Regions from separate parts of the Lactobacillus intestinalis genome, predicted to be linked through region 1. Evidence: predicted binding sites of a transcription regulator. Region 1 holds the regulator's gene; the other holds the start of a gene.
What was found. Region 1 encodes NrdR, which represses ribonucleotide reductase genes. Its sites were predicted from a motif close to ACACNATATATNGTGT; they were not measured.

Region 1 (6,287 bases):
TCAATTTGGGAAATAACGAGTGGGGTAGCTCTTTAATGGGAGCTTTCAGAACTAGGCCCCTCTCTCTGAGTCAAGAACTATCATGTTCGTTCATTTGAAATCAATTATACGCGTAGATTTTTGGGAATCAAGTCTTTTTTGAAAAAAATTAGATTCTTCTGTTTTCCCCTGAAACGACAACTTCTTTTGCTAAAAATCTTACTCGTTGCATCAAACGAGCTGCTTTTACAGGATCAACAGCATTTTTTGTTTCAGCAAAGTGCTTTTCAAGTTTATCCATGTCCAAATTAGATGAGAAAAATGTCGGAAGCACATTATCCATTCTTGCTTGCAAAATTACGCCTAAAACGTCATCACGCGACCATTGGCTGAGAGTTTCTGCCCCAATATCATCTAAAATCAAGACATCACACGCTGAAACGCGCTTGATTTCTTTATTTAGGCTGTTGTCTTCAAAGTGACTCGAAAGGCTTGCAATAAAAGTCGGCACATGTAAAAAGATGACGTTTTTGTTCGTAGCAGCAATCGAATTTGCAAGCCCAGCTAACATGTACGTCTTTCCTACTCCAAAATTACCACTTAAATAAAGACCTTTTTGATGATTATTTTCTTTATAGCTATTTAAAAACTGTCGAATAAGAATCATAACATCTGAACGTTCATCAGAGATATCAAGATTGCTTAATTTTACTGAGCGCAGGTTCTTCGGTAGATCAATTAATTCCAAGTGCTTTTGAGTATTTATCTCTTTATCCGCCTCAATTTTAGCTTTAGTTGGCGCATATCGAATATCAATTACATCCCCACTAATAAACAACTCTGGTTGGTAACCATTCATTACATGATCAGATTTTTGTTTTTGGGAATAATATTCATATAAATTAGCAAAACTTGTTTCTACAATTTTTTTATTCAGTTTATCTTTATGAGCTGCTAAAAATTCACGAACATCTTTATCATGTAAAACCTCATTTTGAATCTCTTGCAAAGAAGCTCCAAAATTTCGTTTTTTTACTATTTTTTTGAGAGTATCACCAATTGGCTCCATTTTTATCACCTACTTCATGCCATTTTGTTCTTCAAAATTCTTAAAGAAATTTCTTAGTTCTTCAGCACTAACTGATTTATTAACCTTAGCTTTCTTCTTACTCCAATCAGTTCCTTCTTCAACTCGCTTCTTACCATAAGATGTTTTCTTAGTCTCTTGCGTCTTAATCAGCGGTTCCTTATGGTTATCTTGCTTGCGCGCATTAATCCGCTTTAAGGCAGTTACGGCATCCCCAACTTGATTTTCAGTCCAATCCTCTGCAATTCTCTTAGCTAAATTGTACGACACAACCGAATTATAAGTTAAGCAAGTATAGACAACCATATTTAAAACAGATACAGGTAAGTGATATTTTCTATTAATCACATTAACAGTATAGCTTTCACTGGAATAAACTTGCCCTCCATACTGCTTTTTAACCTTATGCAAAAAGTCATAGGGCGATAGATTCATCGCATTTTTAACAATTTCTTGCTCATTGTGAGATAAACCGCTCAAATCCAGCTTTTCTTCTTTAGGGTTTTCCTTATTAGCCAAAAAACGCACATTTTGAGATTCTTCTGCAATCTTCTCTTCAATCAGCTGCATATTCAACTCATACTGGGTTGGCGCTTCCCGCATGGCATACATTGCTTTATCAGAAAACTCTTTTTCGTTCAAATTGTAAGTGGTCATGAGAGATGCAATCTCACGTTGATGAAGAGTTACTTGCTCGGGCGGAATTTGATACATTTCAAATTGTTGTTTCAAAAATTCCCAATCAATATTACTGTGATCATTGACTTGAGCTGGAACAATTTTTTGACCCGTATTTTCACTAGCAGCTTTTTTCACATCATCAGATGGAGTAATTGCTTCTGCTTGTGATAGATGGAAGACGTCAAAAAAAGATGCAGAAACATCTTGTGCATCTTTAATGGGTTTTTGAGCTCGTTTAAGTTCCTTAGCAAAAGCATGACTTAAAGCATGAAACTTAATTGCCCCTATTTTTTCTTTTAAAAGACTCGCTAAAAGCGCAGTTGAAAAGAATTCTTGTGCACTAGGCACATTCATCAACTGAAAAATAAGAATTTTATTAATAATACTATCAGCGAGATACGTCTTCACTAAACCGACAGCTTCCAGTTTATGCAAAGCAGAAAACATGTCTTTTAAACTGCAATCTAGTTCCTCCTGCAGAGAATAAATCCCCTGCGAATCTGAAACTATTGCATACGCATCATAATCCTGAATCAAAGTTTGATATAAAGAAACTGCCGTGGCGCCAACAATGGGCTGATAGAGTTTAATCAAAACCTTGATATCTCCTGGGAACAAATTGATTTTGTTAGCAACGTAAAATGGCTGCTTAGGATTAGATGTTTCAAACATCTCTAATTTCCTTTCTCACGCTTTGCCATCATATCTTCCATCGTCTTCATAAAGCTAGACATATCTTTAAATTCACGATAGATAGAAGCAAAACGAATATAGGCTACATCATCGATGTCAGCTAATTCATCCATGACAAATTGACCAATTTTCTTAGATGAAATTTCACTAACACCTTGCTTACGAACTTTATTTTCAACATGGTCCACCAACTGCTCAAATTGTTGACTAGTAATTGGTCTCTTTTGACAAGCAGCCATGACCCCATGCAAAATCTTCTTACGACTAAATGGCTCAAGCGTTCCATCATTCTTAATAACAAGTAATGGTGCAGTTTCAATTCTTTCAAATGTAGTAAAACGAAAGCCACAATTTTCACATTCTCGGCGACGTCTAATAGCTCGATTTTCATCGCTTGGACGAGAATCAATAACGCGTGAAGCATTTTGATGACAATTTGGACATTCCATAATTAAACCTCATACTTAATTTTCGTTAATAACTCATTCAATTTTTTATATAAATCTTCTACAGAACCAGTATTTTCAATCACATACGTGGCTCTAGCTTCTTTTTCTTTTAATGACATTTGACTGTTAATTCTACTAAGAGCTTCTTCTTTAGTCAAATTATTTCGTGCCATTAATCGTTTAAGCTGTAGGTCTTGAGGCAAACTAATTACTAAAGTTTCGTTATAATATTTTTCACTATGAGATTCAAACAAAACTGGGGCATCGACGATAATCAAAGAATAGCCTTCAGATTTATATTGTGCGATTTGTGATTCCATTTCTTGAAAAATCCGCGGATGAGTAATTTCATTCAAAATTTTCATTTTTGTGGGATCATTAAACACTAATTTGCCCAACTTTTTTCGATTAATGGTTTGATCTTCATTTAAATATTCATCACCAAAAACCTCTTTAATATCTTTCCAAGCCGGCTTATTAACATTCATGATGTTGTGGGCTATCTCATCACAGTCCACAATTGGAATATTTTTTTCCTCAAAAAATTTATCAGCAGTACTTTTACCAGTCGCAATTCCGCCGGTTAAACCTAACACAAGTGTCATTTATATATCACCTGACAATGCGGGCAAAATGTTGTTCCTCGCCCATTTACTTTGATTTTTTCTAATATTGTATTACATCTAGGACATTCTTCGCCACTATGACCATATACTTTAAGCTTATCTTGAAAACCGCCATAGTTTCCATTAGCATCAAGATAAGTATGGACTGTGGTTCCATGCAATTCAGTTGCCCATTTAATCGTATGATTAATATTTTTACGTAGTTCTTTTACTTTGTCTGCAGGAATAGCCCTTGAAACACTAAGCGGATGAATCTTTGCTTGCCATAAAACCTCATCCACATATATATTTCCAAGTCCTGCTACAATCGTTTGATCTAGCAGAGTATTTTTAATATTCTTTTTCTTTGTTTTGAGTTTAGAAATAAAATATTGATCAGTAAAATCAGCTGAATTTGGCTCTACGCCCAATCTTCCAATTGCAGTTGCTGTCTTTTCACTTCCGGTTAAAATAAGCTGCATTCGGCCGAATTTACGAACATCATTATATCTAAGTGCAGTATGATCAGTGAATTCAAATTGAACATGATCATGCTTATCTTTAGGCGTATCCACATCAACTAAGTGATACTTACCTTCCATCCGCAAATGAGACACAATAGTTAGATTATCACTTAATCTAATCAAGAGATACTTGGCATAACGATCGATGCCAATCACCTTTTTATTTACTAAATCATGAACAAATTCACTTTGATCACTGGCTACAATATTGGGATACCACAATGTTACATTTTTTATAGTTTTCCCTTTAATTAAAGGAATCAGCGATCTTCTCACTGTTTCCACTTCTGGCATTTCTGGCATAGTGTCACCTACTTTGCATCATACCAATTATGACCATAACCTGAATCTGCCACTAATGGCACATCAAGTTTGACTGCAGATTGCATTACTTCTGGGACAATCTTTTTAATAGTTTCTAATTCTTCTTTTGGCACATCAAAGACCAATTCGTCATGAATCTGCAAAACCATTTTAGTCTTCAAATGAAGCTCCTCAAGTTTCTTTTGCATATTAATCATTGCTATCTTAATGATATCCGCCGCTGATCCTTGAATCGGAGAATTAATTGCAGTTCTCTCAGCAAAACTACGTACATTAAAGTTCTTAGCATGAATATCAGGCAGATATCTTCTTCTATGCATGATAGTTTCTGCATAGCCATGTTCACGAGCAAACTTTACAGCCTTATCCATGTATTCCTTAATCTTAGGATATTGTTCAAAGTAATTATCAATAAATTCCTTAGCTTGTTTACGAGAAATTCCCAAGTTTTTAGCTAAACCATAATCAGAAATACCGTACACAATCCCAAAATTAACAGCCTTTGCATGTCGACGCATAAGGGGTGTAACTTGATCTGGAGAATCAAGATGGAAGATTTTCATGGCTGTATGAGAGTGAATATCATAGCCAGTCTTGAAGGCTTCTTGCATATTTTCATCCCCTGAAACATGGGCCAAAACACGCAATTCAACTTGAGAATAGTCACATGAGAAAATATAGCCATCTGGATCAGTTGGTACAAAAGCCTTTCTAATTTGCTTTCCTTCTTCAGTCCGAGTTGGAATATTTTGCAAGTTAGGATCAACTGAGGATAAACGACCAGTGGCTGTTAAAGTTTGGAGATAACGAGTATGAACGCGACCATCTGATTGAATTACATCAAGCAACCCCTTTACATAAGTTGATTGAATTTTTGCAATTTGACGATAATCCAAAATTTGATTAATGATCGGACTTTCCGTCTTCAACTTATCCAAAACTTCTACAGAGGTTGAATAGCCGGTTTTAGTTTTCTTAACAGGGGGCAGACCAAGCTTTTCAAATAAAATATGTCCCAACTGCTTAGGTGAATTAATATTAAATTCTTCTCCTGCTTGCTGATAAATCTTATTTTCAAGATCCTTTAATTTTATTGCAAAATCATTTTCTAGTTGCAAAAGTGTACTTGGCAAAACTTTCATTCCACTAATTTCCATTTTTGCAAGAACAAATGCAACCGGAATTTCAATTGCATCATAAAGATCATCTTGCTCATGATCTTTCAACTTTTTAAGTAGTTCAGGTTTTAACTTTTGAATCACGCTAACTTTAGCCGCTAAATGCTTGAAAAGGTCCGCATCCTCTGGCACAGCCTGCTTTTTGCCTTTACCATAAACTTCAAGATCAGTTTTTACGGAATATTCATCATATAAATGGGCAATCTCGCCTAAATCATTAGAATTATTTTCATTATTAACTAAATAGGAAGCTAAAAGCATATCATAATCAAAACCACCCGCTTCAATATTTAATCGATGTAGCCCTACATAGGTTCTCTTAAGATCAAAAACATTTTTCTTGATAGTCTTATTTTCTAAAATTCCTCTTAAAGGCATTTCTTGTAAAAGAGCTATATCTTTTGAAACATAGTTCTTTTTACCAACTCTTAAACCAAAACCAACAAACGGAGCAACATGATAATTATCGCCAAGCATTTCTAAATAAAAATCGACTTCTTTTTCTTTTATGTCAGCCAATTCGTCTAGATTATCTTTAGTTAACTCCACATATTCATATTGCTCTACCCCGGTATTTTCTCCTTGAGCATCAGCTGAAGAATTAAGTTCAGCCAAAAACTTCTTGAATCCCAAACGTTCATAAAGTTCACGCAACTTTTCATAATCGATATCTTTTTTCTCAGTATCTTCAAGAGTAACTTCAACTGGAGAATCACGATCAATTGTTGCTAATTTTTTTGCTAAAAAGGCCTTGTCCTTGTCATTGA
Region 2 (6,287 bases), 660 kb from region 1:
CAATGTAACAAATAACGCAACAAGTAAAGAAGAAACTACTGTAACTGTTACTACCCCTACTCGAGTAATTACACAAATTGATAATGGTTATAAAGGAACTGCCCGCTTTACGCCCGTAGGTACGCAATTTAAGGTTGACCGTTTAGAATATAATAAGCTTTCCGAAGATAGTGAGAATGATGATAATTATTATCATATTAAGGGAACTGATAAATGGATTAACGCTTCTGATGTAAAAGCGGCTAAAAAGTTACCCCTTCATGATTATTTTTATGAAAATTTTTCTTATATTACATTTCCTAAAAACACTGAGGTCTTTAATGAGGATGGGACATTACAAGATCATGATGGTCAACTTATTAGTAAGCAAATGGGTCACCTTAAAGTTGATAAATTAGTTTATATTTGGGTACCGAGTGAGAAAAAAGTAGAATTATTTTATCATTTAGTTGGAACAAGTTTCTATGCAAGTACTACTCCAACTTCGCACTGGAGTACCATTAATGTAGGGCATAAGGCTTATGTAAGGGCAAGTGATGTAAAATTCATAACGGCAAGTGTAAAACTTACTCCATCAAACACTCCAGAAGAAGCTGAAGCTGCAGCTTTGAAAAAGTAGACACACAAAAAGCTACCGATAAGACGGAATCTTATTAGTAGCTTTTTACTATGCTTCAATTCGAATGTCAGTGGTTTTATCCCAATCTTCGGGAAGTTTACCCATTTCCTTCAACTTGGCTGTGATTTGATCGAGGACAATTTGACGATCATGTTCACTAGCCATGAAGTCCAACTCATCACCGTCAATTGTCATCTTAGGTGAATAATCGTATTTTTCATACCATGGCTTGTAGTATTCAAGTAGGCGCTTGTAGTAATCCTCCAAAGTTGAATCATAGCTCAATTGTTCATAAGGACGGCCGCGCTTTTTAATTCGCTTGATCATCGTATCATATGAAACATCAATATGAACAAGCAAGTCGGGATTCTTCTTAGGCATTCTGCTAAGTTCACCCATCATATTATGTAATAACTCGTAATAGGTATCGACTTCTTCACTAGTTGCACGACCAATATCGGCATTCATTTGGAAGAAAAGTGCATCTTCATAGATTGATCGATCTAACACGTTGTTATCTTCACTCAAGGCTGCCTTAATGCTGTGGAAGCGCGTATTCAAAAAGTAAACTTGAAGTAAGAAAGCATACTTCTTAGGATCAGCGTAAAATAATGGCAATACAGGATTGTCATCTACACTTTCATAGAAAGGCCTAGTACCTAAATAATCTGACAAAATACTGGTTAAACTGGATTTACCGGCTCCAATTGGTCCGCTTAAAACAATAACTGTCATCACGTTCCTTCTTTTTTATTTACAAATTGCCAATTTCACGCAATTTATTATCAATCTCACTCAAAACTTCTTTTTTAGCATCTTCATCAACTACAAAGTCAAGGTTGTCGCCATTGATTTCCATCTTAGGAGAAGCATTGTAATGCTCATACCATGGCTCATAATAGCTGAGAAGTCTAGCGTAATAATCCTTCAAACCTGGATCAGTTGATAACTGTTCAAATGAACGGCCACGCTTTTTGATACGTTCAAGCATTGTATCTAACGAAACGTGGATGTAGATAAGCAGATCAGGCTTCTTGCTTGGATTACCTGGAGTATCTTCCATCATATTTTCAAGCAAATCATCATAGATCTTGAATTCGGTTGGATCAGCTACTTTGCTGTCGGCATTCATCTTGAAGAAGAGTGCATCTTCATAAATTGAACGGTCAGATACGCTGTTTTTTTCTTGAATGGCTTGGTTAATTTGAGCTAAACGATGGTTAAGCAAATAAGTGTTAAGCAAAAAGGTGTAACGCTTCATATCCTTGTAATACAAAGGAAGGACAGGATTGTTATCAACGCCTTCATAAAATGCTTGCGTTCCTAAATGTTCAGCTAGATTACTGGTTAAACTGGATTTACCGGCTCCAATTGGCCCACTTAATACAATAACTTGGATCACATTCTTTCTTAATACCACATATAGAACATTTACTAGTTTAATACGAGATATTGTGTGTCACAAGGAAAAAATTAATTCTGTTTCACGTCAAAAAGTCAAGTGATTTTGAAGCAAAAACTTATCTGAGCAAAAGAAAAACCGCACCAATTCGGCACGGCTCAAGCTTTGGTCAAAGTATTATTTTTTGTATTTGTCGTCTAATTCTTTTGCAGCTGCTTCATCGACAATCACTGTTACGTCGGGATGCTTTTGCAAAATTGATGCAGGAACTTCTTCAGTAATAGGGCCTTCAATCATTTCTTTAATTGCATGAGCTTTCTTTTCGCCAAAAGCCATCAATACGATCTTCTTGGCAGACATGATGTTAGCAATACCCATGCAGATTGCGCTAGTTGGAACATCATCAATGTTATTAAAGAAGCGAGAATTTGCCTTGATAGTATTTTCAGTAAGTTTAACTTCGCGCGTTACTGTATCAAATGAAGAACCAGGTTCGTTGAAGGCGATGTGGCCGTTTCGACCGATTCCAAGCAATTGAATATCAATTGGATTATCTTTAATAATCTTGTTATAATCATCAGCTGCTTTTTGGGGATCTTTTGCAGCTTCAACACCATCAGGAACATAAGAATGTTTAAATGGCTTCTTGTTAAATAGGTGTTCCTTCATGAAGTAGTGGTAACTTTGAGGATCATCAGGTTTTAAGCCGACATATTCGTCAAGGTTGATACTAGTTAAATCATCGCAATTAAGATCGCTCTTAACCCAATTTTGGTAAAGAGTCACTGGGGTAGATCCAGTTGCAAGGCCTAAGACCTTAGCACCATTCTTGATACCTTTTTCAAAAATTTCAAAAGCTGCTGCTCCACCTTGAATGTCGTTTTCTCTAACAATAACTTTCATCATGATTAAACCCTCCTTGTTTACTGGTCTAGTCCATTATAAAATGGTCTATGCCATTTTGTCAAATCAGAATATATTGAAATTTAGTAGTAGAATTTAAGTGAGGTGAAAAAAGTCATGGATTTAACTGGAATAGGAATGGGTACCTGGAATATAGGCGAAGATCCCAAAAAGAAAAAAGATGAGATAGCTTCGCTTCGCTACGGTTTAGACAATGGGATAAGAATTATTGATACAGCGGAGATGTATGGTGAAGGTAAAAGTGAGAAGTTAATCGGTGAAGCCATTAAAGGTTATGATCGTAGTCAAATGTATATTATTTCTAAGTTTTATCCTTACCATGCAACTCCGGACCTTGAAAGAAAAAGTTTAGAAGAGACTTTAACTAGGTTGAATACAGATTATTTGGACCTTTACTTGCTTCATTGGCGCGGAAGTCATCGCTTGTCAGATACTGTACGTGGACTTGAAGAGTTGAAAAAAGAGGGCCTAATTCGTCAATGGGGTGTTTCTAATTTTGATACTTCCGATATGCAGGAACTTTTCAGTGTGCCCAATGGAGAAAAATGTTATGCCAATGAAGATTTGTATAATTTGGATCATCGTGGTGTTGAATATGATTTACTTCCATGGCAAAAGGAAAATCGGGTTAATTTTATTGGTTATTCACCTTTTAATTCAGGTGAAGGTAACACAATTCGAATTACTCATAATCTTAAAGCAGTTGCTCGTGCTCATGACGCAACGCCGCATCAAATCATGCTTGCGTGGGCGCTTAGAAGTGGAGACATTTTATCAATTCCAAAAGCGGGCAAAGTCACGCATATGAAGGAAAATCTTGCAGCTCAAAGAATAAAGTTAACAGACGATGAGTTAAGACTTATAAATAGCGATTTCATGCAACCAACTGCGAAACAACCGTTGGCTATAATTTAGGAAAAACCACAAGATATGGAAATTATATACATACTTTATCAACATCTTGTGGAAAACTCTGTGGATTGTGTGTAACTTTTACTAATAAAAAACTGTCTATCCAAATAAGAAAGGCAGTTTTTCTTTTTAAAAGATATTCAATTTTACTTAGGTAAAGGATAATAAGCAAAAATTTTAACTGAGCAAAATTTAAATACTATTTTAGTTTTATTCGCTTCTTAAGGCAATCGCAGCATCCTTTTTGGCAGCCATTCTAGCAGGTAAGTGCCCTCCAAGAAGTGTTAATACAGTTGAAATGATGATCAAGATCAACGCATGAACTGGGTTGAGTTGAGCCACGTTGGCTAGATCAGTAATGTGATAAATCACACTATTGATTGGGAAGGTTAACAGGTAGGCGATGCCCACACCCAATACACCAGCAAATACACCCAAAATAAATGTTTCTGCGTCAAATACTCGGGTAATGTCACGTTTTCGAGCACCTAAAGCCTTCAATACACCAATTTCTTTGGTTCTTTCAAGCACTGAAGTGTAAGTCAAGATTCCAATCATAATCATAGAAGTGATCAGTGAGATTGCCGCAAAGGCAACTAAAACGGTCGTAATTCCGTTTAATAAGCCCCCTGTCATTGTTGTAACGGCACTCGACATATCAGTGTAAATGATCTGATCCTTTTTACTCTTACCTTTATTCCATTTATCGAGGTAATCCAGAACTTTGTCTTTAGAATCAAAATTATTTGGATAGATCATAATTCCAGTTGGAACAGATGTTGCACCTAGAGTCTGTAACATTTGCTCTTTTTGAGAATTATTCATACTTTGTCCCGTTAAAACATTTCGATCGCTAGCTTTTTGAGCTTTAACAATGACAGAGTTCTCATTTTGATCAATTACATTTTGAGTTAACTTATCACTATAAGCAATTCCAGTTGAAAGAAGAGCCATTGAATCTTCGTTTTTTGGTCTAATAACCGCGCTCAAGCGCAATTTAGTTCCGGAATTGTACATGTTTTGGCTAGTTTTACGTGGAACAAACATCCCTGTTGGTAATTCTTGATAGTAATTATTATTTGAAACTACGCTGAATTGCTTGCCGATTAACTTATTAAATTTGATCTTGTTTCCATCTTCAACGTCAAAACCTAAATTCTTAAGAGAATTGATGTTAACGGTGTTTTTGTTATCAGTAACTAAAACAAGGTCAGTATCTTTAGTAGGCCAAGCTCCAGATAAAAGCTGATAGTTTTGTTTTAAGAAATTGCCCTTGCTCTTATCCAGAGTAGTTGGAAAGACGCTGGAGCCGATTCCCATGGAACTCATCGCTTGTGAACGCATGGCTGAGATGGACTGGCTCGCACTTTGGTCAACATTTGAAAATTGCACACGTTGAATTTTGCCATTTACTTGAGAAAGCAAATTTAAATTAGTGGCACGTTGATAAGAAATGTTGTTGGCATAGTTTGGATTGATCTTTTTGATGTAATCAATGTATTTTTGCGTAATTTTATTAGTGTGAGTTGCCTGTTGATTTTGATCTTTTTGAGCCGTTACATAGCCGCGATTTTTGACATTTTTATCCGATTCTTTGCGCGTTTCAACGGACATCATGTCAGTGGCTGTTTGTGTAATTGAAACAGGATATTTAGCCAAAGCCTTACTCATGGTAGTATTGATTTGCTTTTGAAAACCATTAGATAAAGCTAGAACAACTGCAATCGAGATAATCCCAATACTTGATGCAAAAGCCGTTAAAGTAGTTCTAGCCTTCTTAGTCATAATATTGGTAAAACTAAGCTTGATCGCATTCCAATATGACATCTTGGTACGCTTAAGTTTGAAAGTGTCCTTGACGTCATGCGGGGTATAAGGATCAGAGTCGCTAAGAATCTTACCATCTTGGAAACGCACGATTCTAGTAGCGTATTGCTCAGCGAGTTCGGGGTTATGGGTAACCATGATAACTAAGCGATCCTTGGAGAGCTTTTTGATTAATTCCATGATTTGGACGGAAGTTTCGGTATCAAGAGCTCCAGTTGGTTCGTCACAAAGCAAAATATCTGGGTCATTAGCTATTGCCCGGGCAATAGCTACACGCTGCATTTGTCCACCAGATAATTGGTTAGGCTTTTTATCGATGTGATCCTTTAAGCCGACTTCGGTTAAAGCTTTGATAGCTTTTTCATGACGCTTTTTAGCAGGAACACCTGACAAGGTCATTCCTAGTTCCACGTTGGCTACAATTGATAGATGAGAAATCAAGTTGTAATTTTGGAAAATGAAACCGACGGTGTTGTTTCGATAAGCGTCCCAGTCAGTTTCGGTAAAGTTCTTAGTGGACTTCCCGTTGATGATCATGTCACCTTTATCATAACGGTCTAAACCACCGATAACATTTAGTAAAGTGGTTTTCCCTGAACCACT

Region 2: KBW87_RS07820 (deoxynucleoside kinase) is a predicted target of NrdR. The motif match lies at 2,062-2,077, and genes of this name have one in related genera.

Annotation. Positions count from the first base shown of each region.
Region 1 is NZ_CP072983.1:604,734-611,020, reverse strand. It holds gene dnaI (primosomal protein DnaI) at 149-1,048, opposite strand; gene KBW87_RS02760 (DnaD domain protein) at 1,058-2,419, opposite strand; gene nrdR (transcriptional regulator NrdR) at 2,422-2,889, opposite strand; gene coaE (dephospho-CoA kinase) at 2,892-3,494, opposite strand; gene mutM (bifunctional DNA-formamidopyrimidine glycosylase/DNA-(apurinic or apyrimidinic site) lyase) at 3,491-4,321, opposite strand; gene polA (DNA polymerase I) at 4,330-6,287, opposite strand, start outside.
Region 2 is NZ_CP072983.1:1,647,145-1,653,431, reverse strand. It holds gene KBW87_RS07830 (SLAP domain-containing protein) at 1-619, shown strand, start outside; gene KBW87_RS07825 (deoxynucleoside kinase) at 668-1,354, opposite strand; gene KBW87_RS07820 (deoxynucleoside kinase) at 1,374-2,021, opposite strand; gene nagB (glucosamine-6-phosphate deaminase) at 2,199-2,924, opposite strand; gene KBW87_RS07810 (aldo/keto reductase) at 3,042-3,860, shown strand; gene KBW87_RS07805 (ABC transporter ATP-binding protein/permease) at 4,068-6,287, opposite strand, start outside.